One region of the Waltera sp. genome, then DNA from elsewhere that is predicted to be linked to it. Evidence: predicted binding sites of a transcription regulator. Region 1 holds the regulator's gene; the other holds the start of a gene.
What was found. Region 1 encodes NrdR, which represses ribonucleotide reductase genes. Its sites were predicted from a motif close to CACAANATNTTGTG; they were not measured.
Positions count from the first base shown of each region.

Region 2: the regulator NrdR is predicted to act here: its motif matches at 4,212-4,225, upstream of ACLTOH_RS14980 (ribonucleoside triphosphate reductase).

Region 1 covers NZ_JBKVQF010000001.1:149,011-158,811, forward strand. The annotation lists gene ACLTOH_RS00630 (peptidoglycan D,D-transpeptidase FtsI family protein) at 1-980, shown strand, start outside; gene ACLTOH_RS00635 (sigma-E processing peptidase SpoIIGA) at 1,105-2,013, shown strand; gene sigE (RNA polymerase sporulation sigma factor SigE) at 1,973-2,710, shown strand; gene ACLTOH_RS00645 (hypothetical protein) at 2,858-3,166, shown strand; gene ACLTOH_RS00650 (VanZ family protein) at 3,206-3,754, shown strand; gene sigG (RNA polymerase sporulation sigma factor SigG) at 3,744-4,523, opposite strand; gene ACLTOH_RS00660 (YlmC/YmxH family sporulation protein) at 4,686-4,919, shown strand; gene nrdR (transcriptional regulator NrdR) at 4,973-5,437, shown strand; gene ACLTOH_RS00670 (oligosaccharide flippase family protein) at 5,527-6,867, opposite strand; gene nifS (cysteine desulfurase NifS) at 7,004-8,182, shown strand; gene nifU (Fe-S cluster assembly scaffold protein NifU) at 8,209-8,646, shown strand; gene mnmA (tRNA 2-thiouridine(34) synthase MnmA) at 8,652-9,731, shown strand.
Region 2 covers NZ_JBKVQF010000041.1:3,605-13,405, reverse strand. The annotation lists gene ACLTOH_RS15005 (hypothetical protein) at 549-857, shown strand; gene ACLTOH_RS15000 (glycoside hydrolase family 30 beta sandwich domain-containing protein) at 790-1,014, shown strand; gene ACLTOH_RS14995 (histidine phosphatase family protein) at 1,217-1,834, shown strand; gene ACLTOH_RS14990 (DUF4317 family protein) at 1,882-2,505, shown strand; gene ACLTOH_RS14985 (MATE family efflux transporter) at 2,658-3,989, shown strand; gene ACLTOH_RS14980 (ribonucleoside triphosphate reductase) at 4,325-6,718, shown strand; gene pyrF (orotidine-5'-phosphate decarboxylase) at 6,809-7,735, shown strand; gene ACLTOH_RS14970 (hypothetical protein) at 7,858-8,148, shown strand; tRNA gene ACLTOH_RS14965 (tRNA-Arg) at 8,231-8,304, shown strand; gene ACLTOH_RS14960 (DUF1700 domain-containing protein) at 8,445-8,942, shown strand; gene ACLTOH_RS14955 (hypothetical protein) at 9,358-9,507, shown strand; gene ACLTOH_RS14950 (THUMP domain-containing class I SAM-dependent RNA methyltransferase) at 9,624-9,801, shown strand, end outside.

The DNA of each region.
Region 1 (9,801 bases):
TACCGGAGCTGACGGAAGTGAAGGAGGACGGCAGCATTGTGGCGGTGGACCCGGCCACACTGACGGCGGAACAGAAACAGGAAAAGCTGAATGCCATGTGGCGAAACGGCTGTATCAACGACACCTACGAACCGGGATCCACCTTCAAGATCATCACGGCCGCTGCGGGACTGGAGGCGGGAGTGGTGACCCCGGAAAGCACCTTTTCCTGCCCCGGATTTATCATCGTGGATGACCGTAAGATCCGCTGCCACAAGATTGCCGGACATGGCGGCCAGACTTTTGTACAGTGCATGGAGAACAGTTGTAACCCGGCATTGATTTCCGTAGGCCTGCGGCTCGGTGTGGACAATTACTACCATTATTTTGAACAGTTCGGCCTAAAACAGCGCACCGGCATCGACCTGCCGGGAGAAGCTGGGACTATCATGCATAAAAAAGAGGATATGGGAAATGTGGAGCTGGCTACCGTGGCTTTCGGGCAGTCTTTCCAGATCACAGCAATCCAGCTGCTGACCACGGCGTCCTCCATTATCAACGGCGGCAACCGGATCACCCCGCATTTCGGCATCGAGGCGTTGGATCGGGACGGGGAGGTGGAAGAGACCTTTTCCTATCCGGTGCAGACGGGGATCGTCTCGGAGGAGACTTCGGCCACCATGCGCTACATTCTGGAAATGGTAGTGGCGGAAGGCTCCGGCAGAAACGGTCAGGTACAGGGCTTCCGCGTCGGCGGCAAGACTGCAACCAGCCAGACCCTGCCCAGAGGAAGCGGACGTTACATATCTTCCTTTATCGGCTTCGCTCCGGCGGATGATCCCCAGGTCATCGCCATTGCTATTATCAATAATCCCCAGGGCATCTACTACGGGGGGCAGGTGGCAGCACCGATCATAAGGCAGCTGTACGAAAATATTCTGCCCTATCTGGGACTGGAGAAGACCGAAGAGCCGGAGGAGACAGCGGAGTCCGGGGAGTGATGGCGGTCGCAGACTTCCCCAGGGACGATGTCGAAAACGATGGAAAGAAAAAGGTTCCGGCGGATGAAAATTTGACAAAATCCGCTGATGCCACCCTTTATAATGTTTCTGAAGGAGGGGTGCGATGCATTATGAACTCTACTTAGACAGTCTGTTCCTCCTCAATTTCGGGATGAATCTGCTGCTGCTTTGCCTGGTGGATCACAGCATGGGCCACACTGCCACGTGGTACCGGCTGCTTGCGGGAGCCGTGGTCGGAGCGGCCTGGTATCTGTTTCCTTTTTTATGGAAAGGAACAGCCGCCGGGAAGCTGTTGCTTTGTTTTCTGCCGGGGACAATACTTATGCTGTATGTGACATTTCACATTCGCAGCCTTGGGACGTTGTGGAACTATTTCCGAAAACTGATGCTGTCCACCTTCCTGATCGGAGGCATTCTGGCGGCACTGCTTCGGGGATTCCCAATGGGAAGAAATTATCTGCCTGGGATCGGTATGACCCTGGGAGTCGGAGCATTCTCCGGCTGGATACTTGTGCGGGGGCGCAAAAAGGAAGCGGAACAAGCCTGCTATTGTGAGGTTGTGTTACAGGGAGCGGAGGGACCGTTGCGCATTCATGCATTGGTAGACTCCGGCAATACCCTGACCGAACCTATCAGCGGAGCACCGGTATCGGTGCTGGACGCACGGATATTTTATCGGCTGTGGCCGGAGGGACTGTCTGGATTCCGGGTGATTCCTTATCACAGTGTAGGGAAAAAGAGCGGGATCCTTAAGGGATATCCGGTGCCGCAGATGACGCTCATACAGCAGGGTGTGGAACGAGAATACAGAAATGTATACCTGGCAGTGAGTGAGGAGATCGCGGGAGAAGAGATCCCGATGCTGTTACCTCCTGCGCTGTTGCAGGAGACGAACAAAGCACGAAGGAAGAAGGAAAAAATAAAAGAGCCGGACGATCCGGCAAGGCACAATGTGGCAGATAGGAGTAAATATGGTCTTAAAGATAGCAATACCGGGAAAAATGCAGTTTAAAATGATGCGCAGGGAGCCTTATCTGCTGCACCGGAAAGGAGATGTCCACTATATCGGTGGCGCGGAGGTACTGCCGCCGCCCCTGCCCAGTGAGCAGGAGAATCAGGTGATCGGTGATCTGGGGACGGAATACGAGGATGAGGCGAAAGCCATCCTGATCGAACATAACCTGCGTCTGGTGGTCTACATAGCCAAAAAATTCGATAACACCGGTGTAGGGGTGGAGGATCTGATCTCCATTGGCACCATCGGACTGATCAAGTCTATCAACACCTTCAATCCGGAGAAGAATATCAAGCTGGCAACCTATGCTTCCCGGTGCATTGAAAATGAGATACTGATGTATCTGCGCCGGAATAACAAGACGAAAATGGAAGTCTCGATTGACGAGCCGTTGAATGTAGACTGGGACGGCAACGAGCTGCTGTTGTCGGATATTCTGGGGACGGATGAGGATGTGATCTATCGCGGTATAGAGAATGAGGTGGAGCGGAAGCTTCTCATGAATGCCGTGAGCAAGCTGTCCAAGCGGGAGAAGACCATCATCAGACTTCGGTTCGGACTGGGGACAGTGGACGGACAGGAGATGACCCAGAAGGAAGTGGCCAATCTGTTGGGTATCTCACAATCCTATATTTCAAGACTGGAGAAAAAGATCATGCGGCAGCTGAAAAAGGAGATCAGCCTGCATATTTGACTTTGCATTCGGGACGGATACATGATACTATATAACATGTGCAGAATTGTGGGAGCTGCGTGGCAACAGAGCAGTTCGTGAACCATATAATACAGACAGGATAGTTTTCAGGTAACGGAATCGGAAGTAACCAAAAAGGACAAATACATGATACAGCGTGATGATATATTATCAATGGAATATTTAAAAAAGACGGAATTCACCGGATGCCACCAGGGGATGCGTTACCGTCTGGAGCAGACTGAGGACCCGGAGGGCGGCAAAAAGCTTCTCGTGACGGTCTGGCCGGAGCCCTTTAATTATTTTAAGACACCGGAGGAGAAGAAGCAGAGAGCCCTTTTTTCCTTTGACGAGGACGGTGTGGTGGACGCGGTTGGCTGGATGAACGACAGATTATTTGAGAATAAAAAGCTATGGGACGAGGCGCCTTCCCGCTGGGACACTTACCAGATGTAAAACGGGAATTTTAAGAGACAGATATAGGATGAAGAAAGAATGATTTGGAAATATATAATAAGGGATCTGAACGGTGCCATACAATATCTGCCCTATGGTGTGATGGCCGGTGCCGTCATGGGACTGATCCTGAATGCAATGAATGCCAGGAGGGAGCGGAAGGGAAAAGAAGCCTTTCCGATGGCAGGTCTCATGGTGTTTTCTTTGTACCTTATGATCATACTGGTGATTACTTTTTTCTCCAGAGAGGATGGCAGCCGGAACCGTGCCATGGATCTGGAGCTTTTCTCCACCTGGGGGATCAATACGAGAAATAACGCCTTCGTGGTGGAAAACGTGCTGCTTTTCATCCCGTATGGCTTTGCATGCCCCTGGGCATTTCCCTGGCTGAGGGGATTTTTCAGGAACATCTTTGCGGCTTTTGTGACCAGCCTGGGAGTGGAGACTTTCCAGCTCATTACCGGCAGAGGTTATTTTCAGATCGATGATATCCTGACCAATGTGCTGGGAGGAGTCATCGGATACTGGATGTTTTGGCTGGTGTATCATACGTTACAGAGAATACGAGGATCAAGGTCTATGCGGTAAGATAGCCCCGCATAGCTTTCAATGCATTTTTTTCCAGACGGGAGACCTGGGCCTGGGAGATGCCGATCATATCGGCCACCTCGGTCTGGGTCTTTCCTTCGAAAAAGCGCAGGGAGATGATATGGCGTTCTCTGTCGTTCAGACGTTTCATGGCCTCACTGAGGGAGAGATGTTCCACCCACGTCTCTTCCTTATTTTTTTTGTCACTGATCTGGTCCATGACGTAGAGGGTGTCACCACCGTCGGTGTAGACCGGTTCGTAGAGGCTCATGGGATTCTGCATGGCATCCAGGGCATAGACGATGTCCTCCTTGGAGATACCTACTTCTGCGGCAATCTCTTCCATGGTGGGCTCCTTCAGATTTTTCCTGGTCAGGGTATCGCGGGCGTAGATTGCCTTGTAGGCGGTGTCCTTCAGAGACCGTGAAACACGGATACTATTGTTATCCCGTAAAAATCTGCGTATCTCACCGATAATCATTGGAACCGCGTAGGTGGAAAATTTTACACCCAGCGTGGAATCAAAATTGTCGATGGCCTTGATCAGACCGATACAGCCGATCTGGAACAGATCGTCCACATTTTCCGCACTGCCGGAAAAGCGTTTGATCACGCTCAGGACCAGACGCAGGTTGCCTTCGATGTAGGTCTCTCTGGCGGCGGTATCTCCCTCCCGGATCTTTGCGAAGAGAGCTTCCTTGTCCGCTGCCTTTAGCAAAGGCAGTTTTGCTGTATTGACACCGCAGATTTCTACTTTTCCCTGTACCATAGAGACCTCCCAAGTTTTCTGAATCGTTGCTGATTTTTGATAACTACAGTATTCACAGGAGAGTCAGTGACTATACCGGCAAGAAAGATTTTCCAGTTTTTCCCGAACGGGAAGCGGAGAGGTATCATATAATAAATAGAAAGAAAACGGGAGGAGCAGAGTATGCTTTTTTCCGAGTTAAAATGCAAAGATGTGATCAATGTCAGAGACTGTAAAAAGCTGGGGCATGTATGTGATCTGGAGTTCGATGAGTGCAGCGGATGTATCTGTAAGATCATGGTGCCGGGTGGAAACCAGTGGCTGGGATTCCTGCGCTGTGAGCCGAATATCGTCATCCCGTATAAGGACATCAGACAGATTGGACCGGACATAATTTTAGTTGACATTAACTGCTGAATCTTCTATAATCTTAACATAAATAACACGTGGTTTTTATAAGGAGGATGCCTATGAAATGTCCGTTCTGTAGCCATGAAAATACCAGAGTCATCGATTCGAGACCGGCGGAAGATAACAACTCCATTCGCCGCCGTCGTGTATGTGATGAATGCGGTAAGCGATTCACCACTTACGAGAAGATCGAGACGATTCCGCTGATCATTATTAAAAAGGATAATAACAGAGAGGCCTATGACCGTGCCAAGATCGAGGCAGGGGTGCTCAGAGCCTGTCATAAACGTCCGGTCAGCGCACAGCAGATCACGACTTTGGTGGATGAGGTGGAGAACGAGATTTTCAACAGGGAAGAACGGGAGATCCCCAGCGGCACCATCGGTGAGCTTGTGATGAATAAGTTAAAGGATCTGGATGCGGTTGCTTATGTGAGATTTGCGTCCGTGTACCGGGAGTTCAAGGACGTGAATACCTTCATGGATGAGCTGAAGAGTGTTCTCAACGATAAGAATCACAATTAAAATCAGAACAGGACTTCTGTATTTACGGAATAGCACACCTCCGTCTGCCCGGCATAAGTTGGACAGGGAGGTATTTTTATGCGATAAATTCAGAAAACTGTGTTTTGGCGGAAGAAACGGTACAGACAGAAAAAATAGATTCCGGCAAGTACCAGCTGGCTGACCAGAATCCCCCACAGATATCCCTGCATACCGATCACGGGAATGGCAAAAAATACGAACAGGAGCCGGATCAGAAGACAGACCACGTTGGAGACAAAGATCCGCCCCGCCATTCCCAACCCCTGCAAAATGCTAGAGAGCGTGGTATCCAGATACAAAAAAGGACAGATGAATCCCAGCGTCACGATGAAATGCCCGGCCAGTTCACTGTGGAACAATTCGGTTCCCATCCAATCCCCCAGAAAAAGAAAACCGCACAGACAAAGAAAGCCCATGAGACTGCAGTATTTTACGGTACGCAGAGTGTCGTTCCATACGGCTTCCCGGTCACCTTTTGCATGATTTTCGGAGATGGTGGGGAGGAGAAGGACTGCCACGGAACCGGTGAGAGCATTGGGAAAAAAGATCATGGGCATGGCCATACCGGTGAGTACGCCGTATACACTTAAGGCTGTGGTGGTATCATAACCGTAGAGCAGAAGCTTCTGGGGAATGGAGACAGCTTCGATGCTCTGCAAAATATTCAGAACGATACGATTGGCGGTCAGGGGCAGTGCCATGCCCAACAGATCCCGGTAGACCGCGGAAGAAGGACAGATATTTTGCAGGGAAAGAACAGAGGCATCCGGATACAGGTGTATGTACAGGCAGATCAGAGCGATCAGCATGGACAGAAGCTCGCCGACGGTCAGACCTAAGACGGCCGCATTGATGGAGGGGGTGCGCCCCTCAGACAGATCGGCTCCGGTGACGAGAAAGACACAGCCGACTCTGGCCAGCTGCTCCAGAAGCTGCGTGAGGGCAGGAACGGAAGCTTTCTTTTTTCCATAGAAATAGCCGTTGATGCAGGCATGCAGCGCGGCAAAAGGAATAGAGAAGGACAGAATCCGCAGCATGGATATGGTACGGGCTTCTTTTAACAGGAAGGTTCCTATGGGTTCTGCGGCGAGAAACAGGACAGCATTGACTCCAAGGGACAGAGGGAGCGTGATGCTTGCCCCGGTCAGCAGCGTTTTCAGGTCATCGGAACGCCGCCCCGCAGTATTGGCGGCAACGAATTTGGAGATGGCGGTCTGGTAGCCGGCAGCTGTCAGGGAAAAGGAGAGAGACAGTGCGGGACTGAGCAGCTGATAGATCCCCATTCCTTCTTCTCCGAAGAGCCTGGACAGGTAGATCCGGTAGAAAAAACCGATGATGCGGGTGATAAGACCGGTGATCGTCAGAATCAGAGTACCGAAGATCAGAGGATGACGTTTGGCATGCTTCATAGCTTTTCGTTGGATCCTTTGCAGATAAAAGATCTTGCAAAAGTATATTCCATCCACCTTGTTGACAGAACTGCGCGGTGAATGCTATCATGAATAACAGTGAAATAAGCATGAAAATATGCGGAAATGAGGCAGTATGATATATTTAGATAATGCAGCAACTACCAAAACGGCACCGGAGGTCGTGGATGCGATGCTTCCGTACTTCAGTGAATACTACGGCAATGCCAGCACCATCTACAGTCTGGGTGCCGAGAGCAAGAAGGCCATGGATCATGCCCGCCAGACCATCGCAGACAGTCTGGGTGCGAAGCCGGAAGAGATCTATTTTACTGCCGGCGGTTCTGAGTCCGACAACTGGGCATTAAAAGCCACCGCAGAAGCCTATGCTTCCAAGGGAAAACATATCATTACCACGAAGATCGAGCATCATGCCATTCTTCATACCTGTGAGTATCTGGAGAAGCGAGGCTTTGAGATCACTTATCTGAATGTGGACAGAGACGGACTGATCAGTCTGGACGAGTTGAAGGCAGCCATTCGCCCTGACACGATTCTGATCAGTGTAATGTTTGCAAATAACGAGATCGGTACCATCGAACCCATTGCCGAGATCGGTGAGATCGCGAAGGAGCACGGTGTATTGTTCCATACCGATGCGGTACAGGCGTATGCACAGGTTCCCATCAATGTGGATGAAATGCACATCGACATGCTCAGTGCCAGCGGCCACAAATTAAACGGGCCCAAGGGTATCGGCTTCTTATATATCCGCAAGGGTGTGAAGATCCGTTCCTTTGTACACGGCGGAGCACAGGAGAGAAGCCGCAGAGCCGGTACAGAGAACATTCCTGGTATCGTGGGACTGGGTGCTGCTGTAGAGCGCGCTATGCGTATTATGGATACCAAGACTCGCAAGGAGATCGAACTGCGGGATTATCTGATCGGACGTCTGGAGAACGAGATCCCTCACTGCTGGCTGAACGGTCACCGCACGAAGAGACTTCCGAACAATATCAACTTCTCCTTCCTGTTCATCGAAGGAGAATCCATGTTGATCATGCTGGATATGAAGGGTATTTGCGCTTCCAGCGGTTCTGCATGTACTTCCGGATCTCTGGATCCTTCCCATGTACTGCTGGCTATCGGCTTAAAGCATGAGGAAGCACACGGCTCCTTGCGTCTGACCTTATCTGAGGAAAGCACGAAGGAAGAGATGGACATCGTGGCGGAAGAAGTGAAGAAAATTGTACAGAGACTGCGGGATATGTCTCCTTTATATGAAGATTTCCTGAAAAGCCAGAAGAACAACTAAGTGAGAAAGAAGAGGATAACAGATACATGTACAGTGAAAAAGTAATGGACCACTTTCAGAACCCCAGAAATGTAGGGGAGATCGAGGATGCCAGCGGCGTAGGTACCGTGGGCAATGCAAAGTGCGGAGATATTATGAGAATGTTCCTGGACATTGACGAGAACGGGATCATCCGGGAAGCAAAGTTCAAGACCTTCGGCTGCGGCGCTGCCGTAGCTACCAGCTCCATGGCTACCGAACTGGTAAAGGGTAAGACCATTCAGGAAGCATTACAGGTAACGAACAAGGCTGTAATGGAGGCTCTGGACGGACTGCCGCCCGTAAAGGTACACTGCTCACTGCTTGCAGAGGAAGCGATTCATGCAGCACTGTGGGATTATGCAGAGAAGAACCATATCACCATCGAAGGACTGCAGAAGCCCAAGAATGACATCAGTGAGGGCGAAGAAGAGGAAGATTATTAAGATCTATGAAGAAAAAAGTAGTAGTAGGCATGTCCGGGGGAGTAGATTCCTCCGTGGCAGCCATGTTATTGAAGGAACAGGGCTATGACGTGATCGGCGTCACTATGCAGATCTGGCAGGACGAAGAGGAAGCAGCCAAGGAAGCCAACGGCGGCTGCTGCGGACTGTCGGCGGTGGATGATGCCAGAAGAGTAGCACAGAGACTGGAGATTCCTTATTATGTCATGAACTTTAAGAAGGAATTCAAATGCCATGTCATGGACTATTTTGTGGCAGAGTATTTAAGAGGCCATACCCCCAATCCCTGTATTGCCTGCAACCGTTATGTGAAGTGGGAATCCCTGCTGCAGAGAAGCCTGGAGATCGGGGCGGATTATATTGCCACGGGACATTATGCGAGGATTGACAGGCTGCCGAATGGCCGTTTTGCCATCCGTAATTCCGTTACCGCAGCCAAGGATCAGACCTATGCGTTGTACAATCTGACCCAGGAGCAGCTGGCACATACCCTGATGCCGGTGGGTGAATATACCAAGGATGAAATCCGCGTCCTGGCAGAGGAGGCGGGACTTCCGGTGGCGCATAAGCCGGACAGTCAGGAGATCTGTTTCGTGCCGGACAATGATTATGCTTCCTTTATTGACAGAGAAGCCGGCGAAAAGGTGCCGGGACCGGGCAATTTTGTCACGGAGGACGGCAGGATCTTAGGCCGGCATAAGGGCATTACCCATTATACACTGGGACAGCGCAGAGGACTGGAACTTCCTATGGGGGAAAGAGTGTTTGTCACCGCCATCCGTCCCGAGACCAATGAAGTCGTCATCGGTTCCAATCAGGAACTCTTTACGGATAAAGTGCTGTGCGATCATGTGAATTATATGACAGTGGAAGATCTGACAGAGCCCACCAGAGTATTGGCGAAGATCCGTTACAACCATAAGGGAGAATACGGAACTCTGACAAAACAGCCGGACGGTAAAGTGCTCTGTACCTTTGACGCACCGGTACGTGCCGCAACACCGGGGCAGGCCATGGTATTTTATCAGGATGAGCATGTACTGGGCGGCGGAACCATTATTCTGTAGGAAAGCGCTCAAAGAGGAGGTCTCTGTGTCCTACGGATACAAAGATTTGTATAGCGGAAAAGATCGGGAT
Region 2 (9,801 bases), on a different contig from region 1:
GAGCCACGCTATTCATAAGATTGTCAGCATAAAACGCTGCCAATCTTATTTCATATCGCGGCGTTCGCCGCATCTCGGCATAAGTAAAGACAGCGAATCATGCGCGAGCGCCCATCGCTGTCTTCACTATGCCTATGCGCGGCTCATTGCTCGCGTAACTTTCCATTTACAGTGTAATATTATCCACCTTTTTCCATTCGAAAAAAATCCCCCTTTTTGAAAATTTGCTATCTGTTGCCTGATGGAAACTAATGGTAGAATTCAATTATCAAATAAAACAGACGGCCGTCAGTGATAATGATAAATACAAAAAACAATATTTACCTATTGGGAGGACGAGTGTATGAAGCGTAAATTATTATCTACCGTACTTGCGGTAACCATGGCAGTATCCAGGCTGACCGGATGTGGACAGAGCGGAACAAATGAAGCAACAGGAACAGGCGCTGCAACGACAGATGCCAAAACAGAGACCTATCGTGTCCGGATTCCTATAGACAGCTGCGATTTTTCCCTGGCGCATTACGAAGCAGACGGGGAAGAGGCGGATGAGAATTTTGAACACTTTTCTTTTGAAAGAGTGGAAAAATACATTCTGCCACTGCTGGATGCGGCGGAGAAAGCTTACGGCGGGAAGCTGGATATCCTCCTGTCCCCCCTGGAGTCCGCCGGTCTACATGAAGACCAATGGAGAGCGGAACAACGGCGGCAAATTAAAGCCGGAATACCGGAAGCGCTGGGCAGAGTATATCTGCCGTTACATTGAGGAATACCGCAGCCGCGGGTACCATGTGGCATTTTACACATTTCCTAAAGGCGGCAGCACAGCGGATCGGTGTTACCAGATACACAGATAAGATCGAGGTGACGGCGTTTGAAAAGGACGGGCGGATCACGGTGGTGCTTTTAAACCGGACGGAGGAAGAGATTCCGGTGTATCTGCGGCTGGGAGAGTACTGTGCGGAACTGACATCAAAGGCAAAGTCCATTATGACGGCGGAGATCGAAAAATAAGAAAATCGATATAGGCAATTATGAAAAAGACAGCGGGAACCGGGAGCGGAACCCACTGTTTTTGCGTATACGTCCGGGGAGCAGGTTGACAGAACGGTGGAAACCGTAGTATTTTGAAACAGACCACTGTGGATAACAGGGTAAGTGAAAAATGTAGGCAGAAGAAAAGTAAGTTACGACAGAAGAATGAGGATACAGATATATGAAAATCTATTTGGTAAGACACGGGGAGACAGACTGGAACCAGGCGGGGCGGCTGCAGGGACAGACGGATATTGACCTGGATGCTCAAGGTTTTGCGCAGGCGGCGGAAGCGGCAGAGAGATTAAAGGAAGTTCCTTTTGAAATCGCGTTTTGTTCCCCGCTGATCCGTGCAAGACATACGGCAGAGACCATTGTGGGCGAGAGGAAAATTACGCTGACCACAGACGAAAGACTCCGGGAACTCAATTTCGGACCATGGGAAGGGACCGATGTCCGTAAAATCCGGGAGGGGGCCAACAGTCCGTTTACGGATCCGGGGAGCTATCTCCCGCCCGAGGGAGCGGAAAGTTTTGCCCAGTTGTATGCCAGAAGCGGCGAGTTCGTGAAGCAGGTGTTGCTGCCGTTGGAGGGAACTTATGAAACAGTGCTGGTGGTAGCTCATGGAGCATTGAATCGCAGTATCCTGAATGCGGTGTTGGATATTCCGGTCAGCGACTTCTGGCATTTCCATATGGGCAACTGTGCTACTGCGATTCTGGAATGCCGGGAAGGAAAGCTGTCTCTGTTGGAATATCAGGACAGTGAAAGTGTAAATACGAAGAGCAAACTGCTGTAAGTTCCGGATACAGAGCTTGCAGACTGCTGAAAGGTGAGAGGTTAAGAATGCACATAGACAGAGAAGATATGCTGGAACTGACCAGAAGAATGACCGTGTCCCGCAACTGTTTTTCCAGAATTGCAGGAGCCTATATGGACGAAGAAGGGTTTATTGACGGTACTTTTAATACTCATTTTCTGAAGTTGTCCGGAAGCGAAAAAGAGAAAAATCTGAATATTGCCAAGACGGTACCTTATTCCAATACCAATGTGAATCTGAGAAATTACCGACTGGATCAGGGAGCCCGGAAACCGGGCAGCATTATGCAGTTATTGGAGGCATTACGGCAGTGCGAACTGAAAAATGATGCATTATTGTACTCCCTCTATGAATATATTGGGGAGAGATACCAGCCGGGATATCCTTATGCCGTTTATCTTTTCTTCGGCAGCTACGATGTACCCACCAAGGGAAAAGACAAAGAGAACCAGTGGGAGTCCGAGGAAGTCTATCAGTTTCTCATCGGCACGATCAGTCCAGTGACCGGAGACTACGAGGCCGGAAAACCGGAGGCGGGATTTTTGTACCCTGCCTTTGCCAACCACAGCACAGACATTGACGGTATCAATATCTATCAGGCGGAGGAAGGGGCACAGTTATTTGCAAAAATACTGGGCGTACAGGCTTGACAGAAAGGCATTTCTTCCCTATAATACGCTCTGGAACAAAATGAATAACCGGTCATAAAACCCGTAAGGGAGTGGATTTTTCAAGATATCGATCTTATTTTCGCCACACAGCAGGAATGTTGTGTGGCGTTTGTTGTTTAAGGAGAGGAAAAATGAACCAGACTTATATGAAAGAAAAGAAGATATTCCCGTTGGTCATGTCCATGGCACTTCCCATGATGCTGTCCATGGCATTTAATTCCCTCTATAACATTGTAGACAGTTATTTCGTGGCGAAGCTCAGTGAAGATGCCATGACGGCATTGTCTTTAGTCTATCCGGCACAGAACTTGTTGACGGCGGTGGCAGTGGGCTTCGGTGTGGGTGTGAATGCCATGATCTCCTTCTATCTGGGAGCACAGAATCAGGAAAAAGCGGATAAGACGGCAACCCAGGGCATGGTGCTGGGAGTATTGCACGGCGTACTGCTTATGATCTTATTCCTCTGCGGCATGAACTGGTTCTTAGGGATGTTTACGAAGAGCGATACCGTGCGGGCACTGGGTATGGAATATTCCAATGTGGTATTCCTGTTTTCCACCATTGTCACCGGAGGTATCACGTTAGAGAAAATCTTTCAGGCGGTGGGCCGGATGCGTGCCACCATGGTCAGTATGATCGCCGGATTTGTGACGAATATTGTGTTGGATCCGTTGTTGATCTTCGGTATCGGACCGTTTCCCCGGATGGAGATCGCCGGAGCGGCTCTGGCTACCGGAATCGGTCAGGTGATCACGTTATTAGTATATATCATCTATTATGTGTTGGATCCGTTGCCGGTAAAATTGCGCAGAACTTATCTGCGACCGGAAGGAGAGATCTGTGGCAAGACCTACGGCATCGGCATTCCGGCTACGCTGAATATGGCACTGCCGTCTCTGTTGATTTCCGCACTGAACGGTATTCTGGCGGCTTATTCGGGTGCGTATGTGCTGGTACTGGGCGTTTATTACAAGCTGCAGACCTTTATCTATCTGCCCTCCAATGGCATCATTCAGGGCATCCGGCCGCTGATTGGTTACAATTACGGTGCCGGAGAGCGGAAGCGTGTGGAGCAGATCTACCGGTTGACGCTGGAACTGACTGCCGGGATCATGGCTATCGGCACGGCATTGTGCTGGCTGATCCCCGGAGGACTGATCGGACTGTTCACCGAGAATCCGGAGACTGTTACCATCGGTATTACAGCACTGCACATCATCAGTCTGGGCTTTATTCTGTCCGCTGTGTCGGTGACCAGCTCCGGCGCACTGGAGGCGCTGGGACAGGGCATGGCTTCCCTGGTGATCTCCGTGATGCGGTATGTGGCGGTGATCATCCCTGCGGCATTTGTGCTGAGCCGCCTGATCGGCGTCACCGGTGTGTGGTGGGCATTTGTCTGCACGGAGAGCGTGACTGCGGTGGTGGCGTATGTGTTGTACCACAGGGTGTGGAAGAGAGCGTAAGAGGCGAGTACCGTTCACATTCGCGGCCGTTCACCCCGCGCCATTCGTACCCGTGGTCGTTCACCCTGCGCCATTCGCAAAATCGCCTCTTCGAGGCTTTCCGCTGCTACGCAGCTGCCTTTTGCTCATGAGATGGCGCTCCCCTCGTCGATTTGCACAGAGCCGGCTCCTTACGCGAGCGTAAAGCAGCACTCTCGCAATCGACGGGTGAACTGATGTATACACAATATCTTGTATCCTTTAATTGACTTCCCCTACAAAGTATTGTAGAATAGACCGTGATAGGTTTTACGGGCGAAAGCCCATGGGGACACGAAGGTAAGGGGGTACATAAGATGTTTCAGGTAATCAAACGAGATGGTTCCAAATCGGACTTTACACTGACGAAGATCAATGATGCCATTATGAAGGCTTTTACTGCGACGCAGATGAGCTACAATAATGACATTATTGATCTTCTTGCGTTACGGGTAACTGCGGATTTCCAGAAAAAGGTGGAGAATGACGAGATCCACGTGGAAGACATTCAGGACAGTGTGGAGCGTGTACTGGGACAGGCCGGCTATGAAGAGGTGGCGAAGGCGTATATTCTGTACCGCAAGCAGCGGGAGAAAATGCGTGCCATGAAGTCTACCATTCTGGACTACAAGGATGTGGTCAACAGTTATGTCAAGGTGGAAGACTGGCGTGTGAAAGAGAACTCCACGGTGACCTATTCCGTAGGTGGTCTGATCTTAAGCAACTCGGGTGCGGTGACGGCGAACTACTGGCTGTCTGAAATCTATGATGAAGAGATTGCAGAGGCACATCGGAATGCGGATATCCATATCCATGATCTGTCCATGCTGACCGGCTACTGTGCCGGATGGTCCTTAAAGCAGCTGATCAAGGAGGGACTGGGCGGCATCACCGGCAAGATTACTTCTGCTCCGGCGAGACACTTATCCGTGCTATGCAACCAGATGGTAAATTTCCTGGGGATCATGCAGAACGAATGGGCGGGAGCACAGGCATTTTCTTCCTTTGATACCTATCTTGCCCCATTTGTAAAGGTAGATAATTTAAGCTATCCCGAAGTGAAAAAATGCATCGAAGCATTTATTTACGGTGTCAACACCCCCAGCCGCTGGGGCACACAGGCTCCTTTTTCCAATATCACGCTAGACTGGACGGTGCCCGATGATCTGGCAGAGCTGCCGGCGCTGGTAGGTGGTGTGGAGATGGATTTCAAATATAAGGATTGTAAAAAGGAAATGGACATGGTCAACAAGGCGTTTATCGAGACCATGATCGAGGGCGATTCCAACGGCCGTGGTTTCCAGTATCCGATCCCGACTTATTCCATCACAAAGGATTTTGACTGGTCCGACACCGAGAACAACAGACTGTTATTCGAGATGACCGCAAAATACGGTACACCGTATTTTTCCAATTATATCAATTCTGACATGCAGCCCAGTGATGTCCGCAGTATGTGCTGCCGACTGCGTCTGGATCTGCGGGAACTGCGCAAGAAGACCGGAGGATTCTTCGGTTCCGGCGAGAGCACCGGAAGCGTGGGCGTTGTCACCATCAATATGCCCAGAATCGCATATCTGTCTGCCAACAAGGACGAGTTTTACGCAAGACTGAACCACATGATGGACATTGCAGCCAGATCCCTGAAGATCAAGCGCGGTGTCATTACGAAGCTGCTGAACGAGGGACTGTATCCCTATACCAAGCGGTATCTGGGAACCTTTGAGAATCATTTCTCTACCATCGGTCTGATCGGTATGAATGAAGTGGGCTTAAATGCCAACTGGCTGAGAGCGGATATGAGCGATCCCAGGACCCAGGAGTTCACCAAGGAAGTACTGAATCATATGAGAGAGCGTCTGTCGGATTATCAGGAGCAGTACGGAGACCTCTACAATCTGGAGGCGACCCCTGCGGAGAGTACCACGTACCGTCTGGCAAAGCACGACAGAAAGCGCTGGCCCGGCATCAAGACGGCCGGAAAGCCCGGAGATACCCCTTATTATACGAATTCCTCCCATCTGCCGGTGGACTATACCGTGGATATTTTCGATGCACTGGATATTCAGGATGAATTGCAGACTCTGTATACCTCCGGCACAGTGTTCCATGCATTCCTGGGAGAAAAGCTTCCCGACTGGAAGGCAGCGGCTTCTCTGGTACGCACCATAGCTTCCAATTACAAGTTGCCCTATTACACCCTGTCTCCGACTTATTCCATCTGTAAGGAGCATGGTTATCTGGCGGGCGAAGTGAAGGTATGTCCTCACTGTGGGGCGAAGACCGAGGTCTACAGCCGTATCACCGGTTACTATCGTCCGGTACAGAACTGGAATGATGGTAAGCTACAGGAATACGCCAACAGAACAGAGTATGATATTGCACATTCTTCCCTGAAGCGTCCCACCAGAAGCGTGGTGACCTTGTCCAATTTTGCAGAAGAGGTGGATGTAAAAGTGGAGCAGCCGCAGAACATCAAGTATCTGTTCACCACCAAGACCTGTCCTAACTGTAAGCTGGTGAAGGAATATCTGAAAAATGTACCCTACGTGACCATCGATGCGGAGGAGAATATGGAGCTGGCAAGACGTTACGGTGTAATGCAGGCACCGACTCTGGTGGTGGTAAACGGTGACAGCCATAAAAAGTATGTAAATGCTTCAAATATCAAGAAGTACGTTGACCAACTGACATTAGTTGGGGTAGAATAGAAACAGGTCAGGAGGCATCGCCCGAAGGCGGTGCCTTTGCTGTGTAATAATATAAATTCAAAGGCAGATCTATTGCAGAACGGAGGAAATATGATCAACAAACTGATCACTCGAATCAAAGAAACCAACGCACCGATCGTGGTAGGACTGGATCCTATGATGAAATTCGTGCCGGAATATATTAAGAAAGCAGCATTCACTGAATACGGTGAGACACTGGAAGGTGCTGCAGAGGCCATCTGGCAGTACAATAAGGGGATTGTGGATGCTATTTATGATTTAGTACCCGCTGTGAAGCCTCAGGTGGCAATGTATGAGCAGTTCGGTATTCCCGGCATGGTGGCATTTAAGAAGACTGTGGATTATTGCAAGGAAAAAGGCCTGATCGTCATCGGCGATATCAAGCGCGGCGATATCGGATCCACTTCCGAAGCATACGCGGTAGGACATCTGGGCAAAGTACAGGTAGGCAGCAAGAGCTATTACGGTTTTGATGAAGATTTTGTAACCGTGAACCCTTATCTGGGATCCGACGGTGTAAATCCTTTTGTGAAGATCTGTAAGGAAGAGAAAAAAGGTATTTTCGTACTGGTGAAGACTTCCAATCCCAGCAGCGGCGAGTTCCAGGATCAGCTGGTGAACGGCAGACCTCTGTATGAGCTTGTAGGAGAAAAGGTAGCAGCCTGGGGAGCTGACTGTATGGGTGATTCCTACAGCTATGTAGGTGCTGTCGTAGGAGCAACCTATCCTGAGCAGGGAAAGGTACTTCGTAAGGTAATGCCCAAGGCATTTATCCTGGTGCCCGGTTACGGTGCACAGGGCGGTAAGGGCGCAGATCTGGTACATTTTTTCAATGAGGACAGACTGGGTGCCATTATCAACTCTTCCCGTGGCATCATTGCCGCATACCAGCAGGAGAAATACGCACAGTTTGGCGAGCAGAATTATGCAGATGCTTCCCGTGCGGCAGTACTGGATATGCGTGAAGATATCGCACAGGCGCTGGCAGCACGCTAGGCAGAAAACAGCTACTATTCAGAGTCTCATTCGCAAAATCGTCTCTTTGAGACTTTACTTTTGGCTCTGAATAGTGATAAATGTATGGGGTGTCCACAAGCGGACAGATGGGAGAACAGAGGATGAAAGAAGAGTTATATATTACCTTCCACTCGGAGGATGATATCAGACATTTTGTAGATACCTGCAACGAATTCGACGATGCAATCGACATCCGTATTCAGAAGATGGCAATGGATGCAAAGTCACTTTTGGGAATGCTCCTGATGAAGACTGAGGAACCGCTGGAGATCGAATATGCCTGCTATGATGATGAAGACAATTACGAAGAATTCAAGCAGGCCATCCTGGAAAAATACGACGTAAAAGTCGTACAGGCTACGGAAAAGCAGGCAGCAGATAAAATTGTTTGAAAAAATTGAAAAATTCTATTGACATTTTCGCCCGCAGCAGTTACAATACATACTGTTGCAGGCGAAAACCTGTAAATGAAATGTACGTGTAGCTCAGCTGGATAGAGCGTCTGGCTACGGACCAGAAGGTCGTGGGTTCGAATCCTGTCACGTACATCTAAGGCCCCGGAGATGATGTCTCCGGGGTTTTTATTTTGCATTTTAGAAAAGTTTTAGAAATACTTCCCGATCCGTATATTTACGTGGTACTTATGTCATGCTAAAATGATGATGTAAATGGAGGAAGTCGTGAAAGTATGAACAAACAGGAATTTGTGGACCGACTGCGGATGGCGCTGAATGGGCGTGTTTCTCCCGGTCTGGTCATGGATAATGTAAATTATTACCAGGATTATATAAATACAGAGATCCGCAAGGGCAGGACAGAAGAGGAAGTCTTAGAGAGCCTGGGAGATCCCAGACTGATCGCCCGCACAATCATTCAGACCAACGGTGGAGACAACCGTTCCGGATACCGGAACACGGTCTACGGCAACGGAGAGTATCGGGAGGCTGCCGGACAGAATGTCCATCGTAGTTATACAGAGGAAGACGATGGCTACGGAACACACCAGAGTAAGGTGGGAAATGTTCTGGCGAAGCTTCCGGGCTGGGTGTGGCTGATCCTTGGGATTCTGGTGGTAGTATTGATCTTCGGTGCGGTATTTTCCGTATTGTCTTTTCTGGCACCGGTACTGATTCCGATTGTGGTAGTATTGTTCCTGGTGAAATTATTTCGGGACTGGCTTAACTAGCAACTATATAAATCAGCTATTCATAGTCCCTCAATTCGCAAAACGCCTCTGCGAGGCTTACTTTTTGCTCATTGAGGTTACTTCGTCAAATAAATATAATCGGAGTACCTTACAGATGCGAGCATCTGACGGTTGCTCCGATTATATTTATTGACTCTGAATAGTTCCAACGTAAAGAGCCGCCAGGGGGAAGCTGGTGGCTCTCATGAGGGGAGTATAAATAAATAATACATAAGGGTGCAAATAGAATCATGAAGGGGTTTCTATTTACAATTATGATTATAGTACTAATGATATAAAAATGCAAGAAGAAATTTAGTTCTAAAGTACCATAATTTTTGGGCATATTTTTGTGCGAAATAGACATACTACTCCTGTAACTAAAAAAGATATTTCCTATCAGGAGGTCACAAATATGTCTAACAATTATGAACAGAACAATCAGAACAAGTATAACAACTCTTATGACGAGAGCGAGAACAGTAAGAACTCCCAGAATAAGCAGAACAGCCAGAATCAGAATAAGAATCAGAGCAACAACAGGGAGCAGAACAAGAACTGCTAATCGGGTGCATAATTTTTCAGGGGCTGCCGCAAGGCAGCCCTATTTACATATTTTCAGAATCCATATATAATAACTTTATATGTGCAATAATTGATGACTAAGATCCGGAGGAACGAATGAGACGTTTTGAATTGATTGCTCCCTGCCATTTCGGTATGGAATCAGTATTAAAAAGAGAGATTACAGATCTGGGATATGATATTACAGAAGTGGCGGATGGTCGTGTCACCTTTTTCGGAGATGAGGAGGCTTTGTGCAGAGCAAATATTTTTCTGCGGACGGCAGAAAGAATCC